2 regions of the Sphingobium sp. JAI105 genome follow, and region 2 is predicted to be linked to the other one. Evidence: riboswitches for the same ligand, from Rfam matches in the RefSeq annotation. Region 2 holds a riboswitch; the other holds the start of a gene.
What was found. A riboswitch is a leader RNA that binds a small molecule or an ion and turns the genes downstream of it on or off. The one in region 2 is predicted to bind thiamine pyrophosphate.
Positions count from the first base shown of each region.

Region 1: linked by a shared signal. The riboswitch ahead of thiC (phosphomethylpyrimidine synthase ThiC) and the one ahead of IWY39_RS22375 (TonB-dependent receptor) in region 2 are both predicted to bind thiamine pyrophosphate.

Region 1 covers NZ_JADOUC010000001.1:1,861,174-1,868,408, reverse strand. The annotation lists gene IWY39_RS08975 (circularly permuted type 2 ATP-grasp protein) at 1-982, opposite strand, end outside; gene IWY39_RS08970 (transglutaminase family protein) at 993-4,352, opposite strand; TPP riboswitch at 4,490-4,599, shown strand; gene thiC (phosphomethylpyrimidine synthase ThiC) at 4,644-6,614, shown strand; gene IWY39_RS08960 (ferredoxin) at 6,623-6,988, shown strand; gene IWY39_RS08955 (AbrB/MazE/SpoVT family DNA-binding domain-containing protein) at 7,025-7,235, shown strand, end outside.
Region 2 covers NZ_JADOUC010000002.1:1,080,324-1,087,558, forward strand. The annotation lists gene IWY39_RS22365 (M3 family metallopeptidase) at 1-1,082, opposite strand, end outside; gene tenA (thiaminase II) at 1,227-1,895, opposite strand; gene IWY39_RS22375 (TonB-dependent receptor) at 1,904-4,048, opposite strand; TPP riboswitch at 4,039-4,166, opposite strand; gene IWY39_RS22380 (carbohydrate porin) at 4,357-5,532, shown strand; gene IWY39_RS22385 (MFS transporter) at 5,529-6,767, opposite strand; gene IWY39_RS22390 (aldehyde dehydrogenase) at 6,949-7,235, shown strand, end outside.

The DNA of each region.
Region 1 (7,235 bases), on a different contig from region 2:
GCGATTCGATCACGCCGGCGCCCGGCCAGTTGCTCAGCACCAATCCGCCGCGCGCGCAGGCGTCGAACAGGTCGGGCACGCCGATGCGCGACTTGCTGTCGAAGGCCAGCGGGTCCATGAAGCGGCTGTCCATCCAGCGCCACAAACCGTCGATGCGCTTCAAACCCTGAATGGTGCGGACGAACAACTGCCCGTCAGTGACGATCAGATCGTCGCCCTCGACCAATAACAGGCCCAGATACCGGGCCAGATGCGCCTGTTCGGCATAGCTCTGGTTGAAACGACCGGGCGTCAGCAGGCCGATGCGCGGGTCCGATCGTTCGCAATCGGCGGCCAATCCCCGGCGCAGATCGTCGAAAAAGGGGGCCAGCCGCCGCGTGTTCATCGCGCCCAGCAGGTCGCCGGTCGCGCGCGACCAGGCCAGGCGGTTTTCCAGCGCATAGCCAACGCCCACCGGCGTCCGTACCCGGTCGGCCAGTACGCGCCATTCGCCCGCCGGGCCGCGCCCGATGTCGGCGGCATAGAAATGCAGATGATGGCCGCGCGGGGGCGGGGTGCTGTTCATCACCCGCCAATAATGCGGGCTGCCGGTGATCACGCTGGCGGGCAGCTTGCCATCGCGGACCAGCGACTGGCTCCCATAAATATCGCCGATCACCTGTTCCAGCAATTCGGCGCGCTGGGCCAGACCCCGCTCGATATGCGCCCACTCGGCCGCGTCGATCAGCATCGGGATCGGCCCCAATGGCCAGGATCGTTCCTGTTCGTCCCCGGTCAGGCGGAACGCCATGCCCAGGTCGATCGCCTGCCGCGCGACATTGTCCGCCAGCATGGCCGGGTCGCCCTGCGCCTGCGCCGACAGCCGGTCCAGCATCGTGCGCCAGCGTGTCTGCATGGCGGGCGATGCACCGGCGAACAGGTCGCCCGCCGGTGCATTGGCCAGATAGGCGTCGGCCCAGTTCGCATATATGGCGGTTTCCACCCGGTCGCCCTTACGCGCCCGGATGCCTGAAACGCAGGTCCAGCGTCATCGGAAATTCACCGGCCGGTTCGGCGGCGGGCATATCGACCGGGCCGGGGGTGTGGCCATGGTCCTGAAAACGCGCCTTGCGCCGCGCTTCGGCTTCATATCCGTTGATGGGCAGCGTGTCGTAATTGCGCCCGCCCGGATGCGCGACATGATAGACGCAGCCGCCCAGCGACCGCCCGCTCCAACTGTCGAGCACGTCAAAGGTCAGCGGCGCGTTGACGGGCAGGTTGGGGTGCATGCAATTGGCGGGCGCCCATGCCTTGTAGCGGACACCGCCAACCCCTTCTCCCGGCACCGACGTCGCCGTCATCGGCACCTGCCGTCCATTGCACGCAACGATATGCCGCCCGGCCACCAGACCCGTGGCGCGGACTTGCAACCGCTCGGTCGAACTGTCGACATAGCGCACCGTGCCGCCGATCGCCCCGGTTTCGCCCAGCACGTTCCACGGTTCGAGCGCATGGCTGATTTCCAGCCCCACGCCGCCCGCGTCGACACTGCCGTGGATGGGGAAGCGGAACTGCCGCTGCGCCTCGAACCAGTTGGGATCGAAATCATAGCCCGCGCCGCGCAGGTCGGACAGGATTTCCAGAAAATCGGCCCAGACGAAATGGGGCAGCATGAAGCGATCGTGCAGCGTCGTGCCCCAGCGCACCAGATTGCCCTGCTGCGGCTGCCGCCAGAACCACGCCGCCAGCGCCCGGATCAGCAATTGCTGCGCCAGGCTCATCCGCGCTTCGGGCGGCATTTCAAAACCGCGAAACTCCAGCAGCCCCAATCGCCCGGTCGGCCCATCGGGCGAGAACATCTTGTCGATGCAGATTTCGGTGCGGTGGGTGTTGCCCGTCACATCGACCAGCAGGTTGCGGAACAGCCGATCGACCAGCCATGGGGGCGGCGAAGCACCCTCGCCCGCGAACGGGTTGGGCACCTGCGCCAGCGCGATCTCCAGTTCATACAGGCCATCATGCCGCGCCTCGTCGATGCGCGGCGCCTGGCTCGTCGGCCCGATGCACAGGCCCGAAAACAGGTAGGAAAGCGAAGGGTGCCGCTGCCAGTAGAGGACGAAGCTCTTGAGCAGGTCGGGCCGCCGGATGAAGGGCGAATCGTTGAGCGTCGGGCCGCCCAGCACGATATGATTGCCCCCGCCGGTGCCGACCGACCGGCCATCGACCATGAACTTGTCGGCGGTCAGGTCGCATTCGCGGGCATAGGCGTATAGCTGTTCGGTGATCGCGACCGTTTCGTCCCAACTGGATGCGGGATGGACATTCACCTCGATCACGCCGGGGTCGGGCGTGGCTTTCAGCACCGCGATGCGCGGATCGGGCGGGGGCGAATAGCCCTCGATCCGCACCGGAATCTGCAACGCTTCGGCTGCCGCCTCGACCTCGGCGATCAGCTCCAGATAATCTTCCAGCGCCTGTACCGGCGGCAGGAATACCGACAGATAATGGCCGCGCGGCTCCACCGTCACGGCGGTACGGACCGCCCCTTCGATAATGACCTGTTCCACCCGATCCTGCGCGGCCATGCCGCCCTCCGGCCCGGCGACCCGCTGCGATTGCTGCGCGCGCACCTCCTCGACATCGGCCTGCTGCATCACCTGCGCCCGGAAATCGGGCAGCGGCTCGCGCGGCTCGCTGGTGTCGCGGGGGTGGATATAGGGATAGTCCGACGGCGGCACATAAGGCAGGGAGCCGAGCGGAAGGCGATACCCCAGCGCCGAATCCCCCGGCACCGCGAACAGCTTGCCGCGCCGCAATTGCCAGATTTCGCTCTGCCAGCGCGGCGTGCTCGCCTGCGACTGCCAGCGTTGCACCGGCAGGACATAGCCGACCGGCTGGTCCAGCCCACGCTCGAACGTCTTGACCATCCGCGCGCGCGCTTCGGGATCGCTGATCTTGGGGTCGTCGGTGGTGGCGTTGATCGGCAGTTCCGACTCCTTGATCGACCAGACCGCCGGATCTTCAAAGACCGCATGGGTATAGTCGTCGGAAAAGCCCATATGGGCCGCCATATGGCTCAGGAAAGCGCGGGCGTCGTCAGGCGTCACGCTGCGCGCGCCGTCGGGCGCATCATCGGGCGCGATCAGGCTTTCATCGTGCCAGATCGGCGTGCCGTCCGTCCGCCAATAGACGGCATAGGCCCAACGCGGCAGGCTTTCGCCGGGATACCATTTGCCCTGTCCATGATGCAGCAGGCCGCCCGGCGCGAACTGGCCCCGCAGCTTGCGGATCAGCCGGTCGGCATAGGCCGCCTTGGTCGGGCCGACCGCATCGCCATTCCATTCGCCCGCATCGCCGCCATCCACCGCCACGAAGGTCGGCTCGCCACCGATCGTCAGCCGCATGTCCTGCGCCTGCAAATCCGCGTCCACCTTCGCCCCCAGCGCCATCACCGCGTCCCATCGCTTGTCGGTGAAGGGCTTGGTGATCCGCACCGCCTCGGCAATGCGGCTGACGGTCATCGCGAAATCGAAATTGACCTCGGCAGGTTCGGCCATGCCGCTGATCGGCGCGGCGGACTTGTAGTGCGGCGTCGCGCAGAGCGGGATATGGCCTTCGCCCGCAAACATGCCGCTGGTCGCGTCCAGCGCCACCCAGCCCGCGCCCGGCACATAGGCCTCCGCCCAGGCGTGCAGGTCGACGACGTCCTGACTGACCCCCTTTGGCCCCTCGATCGGCTCGACGTCCGCGACCAGCTGGATCGAGTATCCCGACACGAAGCGCGCGGCAAAGCCCAGCCGCCGCAGCAATTGCACCAGCAGCCAGGCGGAATCGCGGCATGACCCGGTGCCGATCTCCAGCGTCTCCTCCGGCGTCTGGACGCCCGCTTCCATGCGGATGACATAGCCGACCTGCTGTTGCAGGCGGCGGTTCACCTCGACCAGGAAGTCGACGGTGCGGCTTTCATGCCCGGCATATTGGTCCACCATCTTTTCGAACAGCGGCCCTTGCGGCTCGACATCGAAATAGGCGGCCAGATCGGTTTTCAGCTGCTCGTCATAGGCGAACGGATAGTTTTCCGCGTACGGCTCCACGAAGAAATCGAACGGGTTGATGATGTCGAGATCGGCCAGCAGGTCGACCTCTATCGTGAAATGATCGACTGGCTCTGGAAAGACGATGCGCGCCAGCCAGTTGCCGTGCGGGTCTTGCTGCCAGTTCAGGAAATGCCCCGCCGGCTCGATTTTCAGCGCATAATTGGGCACTTTGGTCCGGCTGTGCGGCGCGGGGCGCAGGCGGATGACCTGCGGACCAAGCCGGATCGGGCGGCTGTAGCGATAGGCAGTGCGGTGGTGGAGCGCGGCTTTGAGCATGGCGGGATCAAACGCTACCCCCTGTTGCAATGCAATATGCAAATGGTTCGGGGGGCAAAGAATCTGCGCGGCTCCGGCCCGCTCCGGCGATGCCGCGACAAGTCACTGGACCCCGCCCGCCAAACCCATTACCCTTGCCGCCATCCCCGGGGGACCGTCCGCAGACGGTTGAGAGGCGGCTTTGTGGCCGCGACCCGCTGAACCTGATCCGGCTAACACCGGCGTAGGGAGGGTTAAGCGCGCACTCACACCGCCCGCATTCTCTCTCTTTCGCTGCAAGGAGAGTGACTTATGGCAGACGTCCCCGCCCGTACCGAGATGCCCGAAGCCGAAGGCTTCATCCGCCGGCAGGCGGCAATGAACGTTACCACTGGCGCGATCCGTGGATCGAAGAAAATCCATGTCGGCCCGCTCAAGGTCGCGATGCGCGAAATCACGCTGGAGCTGGGCAGCGGCGAGCCGCCGGTGCGAGTCTATGACACGTCCGGCCCCTATACCGATCCCAATGCGCAGATCGACATCATGGCGGGCCTGCCGCAATTGCGCCGCGACTGGATCATGGCGCGCGGCGATGTGGAGGATTATGACCCGCGCGCGGTAAAGCCCGAAGATAACGGCCTTAAAGGCCCGGATCGCTCCGGCGGCGTCGCCCAATTCCCCGGCCAGGATCGTCGCCCCCTGCGCGCGCGGCCCGGCATGAACGTCAGCCAGATGCACTATGCCCGACGCGGCATCATCACGCCGGAAATGGAATATGTCGCGGAACGCGAAAATCTGGGCCGCGCGCGCCTCGCCGAATATATCCGCGACGGGCAGGATTGGGGCGCGGCCATCCCCGATTATGTGACGCCCGAATTCGTCCGTGACGAAGTGGCGCGCGGCCGGGCGATCATCCCCAGCAATATCAACCACCCCGAATCCGAACCGATGGCGATCGGCCGCAATTTCCTGGTCAAGATCAACGCCAATATCGGCAACTCGGCCGTCGCCAGCGACGTCGCGTCCGAAGTCGACAAGCTGGTCTGGTCGATCCGCTGGGGCGCGGACACGGTGATGGACCTGTCCACGGGCCGCAACATCCATGACACGCGCGAATGGATCATCCGCAACTCGCCCGTGCCGATCGGCACCGTCCCCATCTATCAGGCGCTCGAAAAGGTCGGCGGCGTGGCCGAGGAACTGACTTGGGATATTTTCCGCGACACGCTGATCGAGCAGGCCGAACAGGGCGTCGACTATTTCACCATCCATGCGGGCGTCCGCCTCGCCTATATCCCGATGACGGCGAAGCGCGTCACCGGCATCGTCTCGCGCGGCGGCTCGATCATGGCGAAATGGTGCCTCAGCCATCACAAGGAAAGCTTCCTCTACGAGCATTTCGACGAGATCACCGAAATCTGCAAAGCCTATGACATCGCCTATTCGCTGGGCGACGGCCTGCGCCCCGGCTCGATCGCCGACGCCAATGACGAAGCGCAGTTTTCCGAACTCTACACGCTGGGCGAACTCACCAAGCGCGCCTGGGCGCAGGATGTGCAGGTGATGATCGAGGGGCCGGGCCATGTCCCCATGCACAAGATCAAGCAGAATATGGACAAGCAGCTCGAAGCCTGCGGCGAAGCCCCCTTCTACACGCTGGGGCCGCTCACCACCGACATCGCGCCGGGATACGATCATATCACCAGCGGCATCGGCGCGGCCATGATCGGCTGGTACGGCACGGCGATGCTCTGCTATGTGACGCCCAAGGAGCATCTGGGCCTGCCCGACCGCGACGATGTGAAGGTCGGCGTCGTCACCTACAAGCTGGCCGCCCACGCCGCCGACCTTGCCAAGGGCCATCCCGCCGCCAAGGTCCGCGACGACGCGCTAAGCCGCGCCCGCTTCGAATTCCGCTGGCGCGACCAGTTCAACTTGAGCCTCGATCCCGACACCGCCGAACAATATCACGACCAGACGCTCCCCGCCGAAGGCGCGAAGTCAGCCCATTTCTGCTCGATGTGCGGCCCCAAATTCTGCTCGATGAAAATCACGCAGGAGGTCCGCGATTTCGCCGCAAAGCAAAATCAGGACGCCGACACCTTCATCGCCGCCAATCCTCCCCGGCACGGGGAAGGGGACCGTCCGGCGCAGCCGAACGGTGGAGGGGGCGCACCGCTGGACGCCGCCACCGCCGAACAGGGTATGGCGGAAATGAGCCGGGTGTTCAGGGAAACCGGCAGCGAGCTATATATGGGCGCTGGGGACAGGGAACGGGATTGAGGGGTAGGATGATCCGGTATTGGCTGAACAGATTTTTGGGACGATCGGTCCGGCAACCGTTGGCTGTAGCTAATTACTCTCCGTTGCCGCCGCATCCAGCCAATGTGCCGGGCACATTCTATGTTGAGGATGGTTGCTGCATATCCTGTGGCGTTTGGGAAGATGTGGCCCCCGATCTGCTGGCTTGGGTACCCGATGGAGAAACGCCACATTGCTATGTTTCCCATCAACCAGAAACCGAGGATGAGTTTGGTCGGATGATGGACGCAATGCACGTTGGTGAAGTGGATTGTATCAGAGCGCGGAATTGCCGCCCCGATTGGGCGGAGCATTTAAGAAGGGCAGGACTGGGCGATCAGATCGATTCCGATTAAATTGGCAATCGCGACATATTGCGTTATAACCACCGTATGAACGCGCCCCTCAAAATCACCAAGATCGGCAACAGCGCCGGGGTCATCCTGCCCAAGGAGTTGCTGACCCATCTGCACGCCAGTGCCGGTGACAGCCTCTCGGTCGTCCTCACGCCGCGCGGGATCGAACTCTCCGCAGCCGAACCGGATTTTGATGCGCAGATGGCGGCGGCGCGCGATGTCATGGCGCGGCGCAAGCGGGCGCTGC
Region 2 (7,235 bases):
AGGCCGTCCAATATACGCGCGAGCGGCAGATGTGCGCGAATTTCCGCCTCGTCCAGGGCATGGACCGCGCGCCGCATTCGCTCGGTCGCATAGGCGATATCCCAAGGCTCCAACCGGTCGATACCCAGCTGCGCCTGCGCAAATTTCGCCAGTTCGGCCAGTTCCCGCTCCGCATGGGGGCGGGCGCGCCGGGCAAGATCGACCAGAAATGCATCGACTTCTTCACCATCGCGCGCCATTTTGGTGGAGAGCGACAAGGCGACAGGGTCGGCATAGCCCAACAGCCCCGCCGCCGCCTGCCGCAACGCCAGCAACTGTGTAATCCGGTCGCTATTGTCGAACTGCCCGGCATGAGGCCCCTGATCGGAGGCGCGGGTGCCATAGGCCTCATAAACGGTGTGCCGTAGATCGCGATCGTCGGCAAAGCCGGTAATCGCGCGCACCGACGGCGCGTGAAGATCGATCAGCCAGCCGTCCAGGCCCTTCGCCTCCGCCGTGCGGGCCATGGCGTTGCGGTCGCTTTCCGGCACGCCTGCCAGTCGGGCGGGGTCGGTGATGTGCAGCGTCCAGGCTTCGGTCGCGTCCATGACCGCATTGGCAAATTCGGTCGCCAATCGGCCCTGTGCCACGCTGTTGGCGGCAAAGGCCTCCCGCTCCGCGCCGTCCAGGCCCACGCCAGACAGCTCAAACCCTTGCAATGTCAGCGCCAGCGCGCGTGCCTGCGCTTCGTCCAGCCCGTCGCGCGGGATGGCGGCCAGCGCGTCATAGAGCGCGCGATCTTGCCCGACTTCGGCAAAATAGCTGTCGATCATCGGCTGCGCGTCGCCATGCGCTGCGCGCAGTTCGGGCGTGTTCGCGACCCCGACCAGATGGGACACGGTCTGCCATACCCGCGACAGGGTGGCATCGGCGCGATCCTTCGCCAGAAAGATCGCGTCATAGCCTTGCGCGCTGGCACAGCGCCGCATCGCGGCGCGATGATCGGCAATCGCCGTTTCGACGGCGGGCAGGATATGGTCGGGCCGAATGTCGCCAAAACGCGGGTGCAGGCCGGAATCGAGCAGGGGGTTCGTCTGTGTCATGACGCTTCTTTACACAGGGCAATATGCCCTGTCTGCCCGCATCCACTCGCTTGATCGAGGCGAACGCCCAGTCCATCCGCCGCAATATGCCGGACGCCAGAATGGGCCATGCTCCCCCGCTTGGGCCAGCGGCCTATTGGCGGATCAGACCGGCCAGCTTTCCAGCCGCCAGGCCGAATCCCAGAACATCCATTCATAGCGGGTCGCGTTGCGGAAGGCGCGGGCCATGGCGTCGCGCACCGCCGGAGTCGTGGCGGCGGCCGCTTCGTCCACCAGCGCGCGAACCCGGTCGGTCGCCCCCCCAAAACCGGGATCGGCATAGGTTTCGATCCACGGCGCATAGGGGTTGGGGCTGACCGCGCGCGGCTTGATGGCGCAGCCGACTTCCCAATAGACCCAGAAACAGGGCAGGATGCCAGCAACCAATTCCTCATAGCTGCGGGTCGCGGCCAGGCTGGCGAGATAGCTGGTATAGCCAAGGCAGGAGGGGGTTGGCTCGGCACCCTGCGCTGTGATTGCGCTTACGCCGAACTGAGCGAAGAAGGCCTGATGCAGCGCTTCTTCAACCTGCACCGCAACTTTCGCGCCGTCGGAAAATTCCAGCCGCCCCGCGGCACTGGGCGCGCGGGCCGCGGCGATCGCCAATGTGCGGGCATATTCAGCCAGATAGAGGCTGTCCTGCACGATATAATGTTGGAAGCTGTCGCGTGGCAATGTTCCGTCTGCCAGCGCGGTCAGGAATGGATGGGCCAGGATAGCCTGCCGCAACGGGGCGACGTCCGCCCAGATCTGATCGCAAAAGCCCATCGCCATGTCCTTCGTCAAAAGCGCACGGATGCGCTGGCGCCAAATTGGCGGCCGGTGTTGATGGTGAAACTGTCGAACGGTCCATCCGGGCCAAGGCCCAGCAGTAGCGGCAATTGCTGCTGGCCAAAAGCCGAGATCGCCCAGCGCTTGTCGAGCAGGTTCTTGGCCCAAAGGTCAAACGTCCATGCCCCGTGGCTGACGCCTATACGCCCATCAACCGAGGTGTAGCCAGGTGAATGGAGGATATTGTCGATCTCGAAATCGACGCGTGCGACATAGGCGACACTAAGCCGAACATTGACGGTCGCAGGTCCAGCGGCGCCCTGCCAGCCAATGCCGCTGTTGATGGTCCAGTCCGGCGCGTTGGGGGTGCGCTTGCCGCTCATGTCCAGGATAGAGGGTTCACCCGGTTCTGGCGTGGGGTTGGGCGTGAAATAGGTGCCGGTGCGGCTGTGGGTCCAGGCCAGTCCGCCATCCAGGCTGAAGCCCGCGCCCAGCGCCGCCTGCGCCGACGCTTCGATCCCGTGGACATCGACCTGTGGCACCGACAGGACGACCGAATTGCCAAGGAACACGGTATTCTGGAAATTGTCATAGTCAGTGATAAAGCCCGCGAGCGACAGGCGGATGCGCCCATCCGCGCTCTCACCCTTGACGCCCGCCTCGATAGAGCGGGTGGTTTCGGCCGGGAACACGGCCTGCCATACATCGGTCGGGCCGGGCAGGGGGTTGAAGCCGCCCGCCTTGAAACCGATCGCGCCGGTGACATAGGCGGTCAGATGATCGGTCGGGCGCCAGGCGAGCGACAGTTTGGGCTGCCATTTCTCGAACGTCCGGGCACGTTGCGCGACAGTCGTCCCACTCACAGTACCGACCGTATCTTCCTTGCGCCGGTCGCGGTCATAGCGCAGCGCCAGCGTGGCTTCGACCTGTGGCGCAATGTCGTAGCTCGCCTGCCCGAAAACACCCATCTGGCTGGAGCGGGTTTCCGCGCGCAGCGCTTCGCTGCCGAACAGCAGCGGCCCGAAATCATCGGTCCGGTTGCGCTCCAGCCGTTGGTAGAACAGGCCGACATGCCAGCGCAGCGGCCCGTCGCCGCGTGACGTCAGCCGGGTTTCGCTGGTCCAGGCTTTTATATCAACAGGTTGGGAGATGGGTTGAATACCACCCGGGAACAATGGCGCGCCGAACAGCGTCAATGGCTTGTCATTGCGAAAATCCAGTTCTTCAACGAAATCCTTATGATAATCGTCATAGCCGCCAGCCCATGTGAAGAGCGGCCCGTCACCCGCTTCCTGTTCATAGCTGGCCTGCGCGCCCCACCATGTACGCGATGCCCGCCCTTCAAAATCCCCGAACGGGTCGGTCAATGCCGCACCCGACAGTCGCCCGCCATGAAGGCCAGTAACATTGCCCGATGAAATATAGGCCGCCCCGCCTTCTTCGTTGGCCCAGCCCAGGCGAAAGCGGAACGTCGCCGTTTCGTTCAGCGCAACCTTTGCCTTCAGGCGCAGATTGCGGCTGATGCTGCCATCGACCTTCTTGTCCAGAAAGCTGTTGCGGATGAAGCCGTCGCTGTTGCGATAGGAACCGGCCAGGCGCAGTTGCACCTGTTCCGACACAGGGGCATTGACCACGCCGTCGGCGGTCCAGGTCAGGCCGTTGCCGATCCCGACTCCTGCTTCGCCGCCCCAGTCCGGGCCGGGATCGTTGGTCGTCATGGCGATGACCCCGCCCGATGCCGACCGGCCGAACAACGCGCCCTGCGGCCCCTTCAAAATCTCGACCCGCGCCAGATCATAGGGGCGCAGCGTGAAAAGTTCGGAATCGGGCAGCGCCAATCCGTCGACAATATAGGCGATGGAGGGCGATTGGCTGCGGTTGGTGGATACGCCCCGCACGGACATGAGGTTGGTGCCCGGATCCTGATCGTTGATGATGAAGATGCCGGGCGTTGCCGCGATGAAATCGTCGATCGTGGTCAGGCGCTGCGCGGCGATGGCGGCGGGACCATAGACGGCGATCGTGTCGGGCACCCGGATTTCGGCTTCTGCGCGGCCGCGCGCGGTGACGACGATGCTGTCGTCCGCATGGGCGTAGCCTGAACCCAGTAGCAGTGCGATCGATATGGCAGGCGACATAATGGCGTAAAGACGCATATCCCTATTCCTCCGCCGGTGTGAGCCGGATCAGGTTCGCGGGTTTGCAGACTGGACGCCCCCTGCGCCCGATCCGCCTCTCAGCCCTGACAGCGCCAGGACACCCCGTGGGTTGAAACTGTCGGTGCGCCTATGGCGTCCTGCACCGGGCGTCAATCGGTGGCTGAGGGTCTGGCGCATATTCATGCTGAAATGGGGTCGGTTTTCAGTCGACTATGGCGTCTGGCGAGGATCATCCGTTATCGACGCCGCAGCCCGACCTTTATTCTTCCTGCTGCTATGACCTGCGTACCGGCCCTTTTACCATCATGATGATCGCCCCCTTTCTGTTGCTGGCCGCTGCGGCGGATGATGCGTTGCCGCGGCGACCCCATTCGCACATCCATGCGGCGGGAGAGATTGACGAGACGCAGGGGCCGGTGCTGCTGGAGGTCACCTATACCGGCGAAGTGATGGCCAATGTGGCGGGCGGGTTGAAGCGGCGCGCGCGCTATCTCGATAATCTCGACATAGTGCTGGAGGTTGATCTGGAGGCGACGCTGGGTTGGCGCGGGGCCGAGGCGCATGTCTATGGCCTCTACAATAATGGCGCGTCGATCTCCAACGCGGTGGGGGACGTACACGCAGTCAGTAATATCGAAACGGGGACGCGGGCATTCAGACTATATGAAGCCTGGATCAACCAGACGATCGCGCCCGGCCTGTCGCTGAAGGCAGGATTATATGATCTCAACTCGGAATTTGATGCGCTCGACGCCGCTGGCGTTTTCGTCGGCAGCGCTCATGGGATCGGCAGCGATATTTCGCTGACGGGTCGCAATGGTCCGTCGATCTTCCCATGGACATCGCTGGCCGCGCGTGTCGAATGGCAGCCGGCCGAGGGCTGGGCTGTGCGCGCTGCGATATTGGACGGGGTGCCGGGCGATCCCGACCATCCGGCCCGCACCGCGATCAAACTGGGTAACGGCGATGGTGCGCTGCTGATCGGTGAACTCGACGTGCCGATTGCCGGCGCGCGACTGTTGCTGGGGCATTGGCGCTACACAGCGACGTTCGAGGCCTGGGACGGAAGCATGGGGCGGGGCAATGCCGGGGTCTATCTGCGTGGGGAAATGCCGCTGATGACCGATGGCGATGAGAAGGTGGACGGCTTCTTCCGGCTTGGGACGTCAAGCGGGCGGTTCAACATGTTCGACCGGTTCGCCAGTCTGGGCGTAAAATGGACAGGCGCGGTAAACGGGCGGCCGGAGGACGAGCTTGGTCTGGCGGTGGTGACGGCCTCCACATCTCCCGATTATCGCCGAAGCAGCGCCGCGCAGCGCACCGAATCGGTCGCCGAAATCACCTATCGTGCGCCGCTGTCGCCATGGCTTACCGTGCAGCCCAACCTGCAATATGTCCACAATCCCGGCGCTGACCCGACCATCCGCGACGCCTGGGTCGTCGGGCTGCGCTTTGCCATTGGTTCGCGCCTGATCGACTAGGGGTGATCGCATCCGGACTGGCCAGCGCGACGCGCGGCGGGCAGGGCGAATGTGATCAGCAGGCAAAGCGCCATGGGCAGGATCGCGAACAGGAAGAAGGGCTCCGGACCCGCGCCGTTGCCGATCAGCCAGCCACCGGCCAGCGGCCCGCCGATCGCGCCGATACGGGCGACTGCCACGCCAAAGCCAATGGCAGTGGCCAGACAATCGGCCGGAAAGACGCCGGTGACGACGGCCATGATGCACAGATGCACCCCGACAATGCCGCCGCCCGCCACCAGCAGCAGCAAGTTGGTCGACAAAGTCCCGGCAGACGGCATCGCCAGCAGGGCGAAAGCCGCGATGATCGTGACATAGGCACCCGCCAGCGCCAGCACGGCATGGTTGCGATCAATCAGCCAGGCGAGCGCCAGAGCGATGACCAGTCCACCCGACTGGATGATGGTGATCGATCGTGCGGCCTGATCCAGCGTGAAGCCCGCCTGCGGCAGCAGGGTCGGCGTCCAACTGATGATAAGATAGAGGCCGAAAGCATTGATACCATAGAGTAATGCAAAAACGATCGTCGGGAACCGCAGCGGCCTGCGCAATATGCGGGCAAGCGGGCGGACGGTGCGGGCGTCAGTTCCGGGCTCTGCTCTCTTTTCGGGCGGAAATAGCAGGAACAGGGCGAGCGCAAGCAGCAATGTCGCTGCGCCCGGCAACAGGAACAGGGCGCGCCAACCGCCCAGCGCGATCAGCGGTGGCGCAATCAGGCCCGCCACGATCGCGCCGAAGGAGATGCCGAGCGATACGATCGTCAACGTGCTTGCGCGTCGCCCCGGCGGCGCCCAGATCGCGGCCAGCGCAGTGACGTTGGGCAGGCATGCGCCCAGAGCCAAGCCAGTCAGCAAGCGCCATATGATGAAGCTGGCGATGTTCGTTCCGCTGGCCGTCGCCATGGTCAACAGGCCGATACAGATGACCGAGAGGGTGATCATCCGGCGGCGGCCGAAGCGATCCCCCAGCGGCGCCAGCAAAACCGCGCCGACGCCCAGGCCCAGCAATACCGCCGAAAGGGCAAAGCCGAAGCGTGCGGGCGGAATGTCCAGTGCCTTTGCGATATGGGGCAACGCCAGCGGCATCGCTGCCAGATCATAACCATCGACGAACAGGACCAGCCCGCACAGGAACAATGACAGGATCAGCCGCGGGGTAAAAGATGGCGTTATGCCCATGTCCTGCGGACGGGTCATGGATCGGCATTCCTCTCTGTGGGCATTGCGCAGCGCTTATCGTAACGAATGATATAATTGATTGGCACCACCCCAGCCTGTCAAGCGCTAAAAATCGAGCGAACGGGTTGCGATAATAATAACGACCGTTATAGTGTGCCGCTGAAAAGGCGTAGTGCGCCAGCCAGGAAGAGGATAGACCATGGTTCCCGACAACATCCATATCGCCCATCCCGACAAGCTGTTCATTGGTGGCGCGTGGGTCGGATCGACGGCTGACCGGATGATCGAAATCGTTTCGCCCAACAGCGAGGCGGTTATTGCCCGCGTCGTCGATGGAACCGAAGCGGACATGGACCGCGCCGTCGCTGCCGCATGCACGGCGTTCGATGATGGCCCATGGTCCACCATGGCGCCTGCCGAGCGTGGCGCGATCGTGCGGCGGATGGGCGAAGAATTGGGCAAGCGCGCGCCTGAACTGTCGGCTGC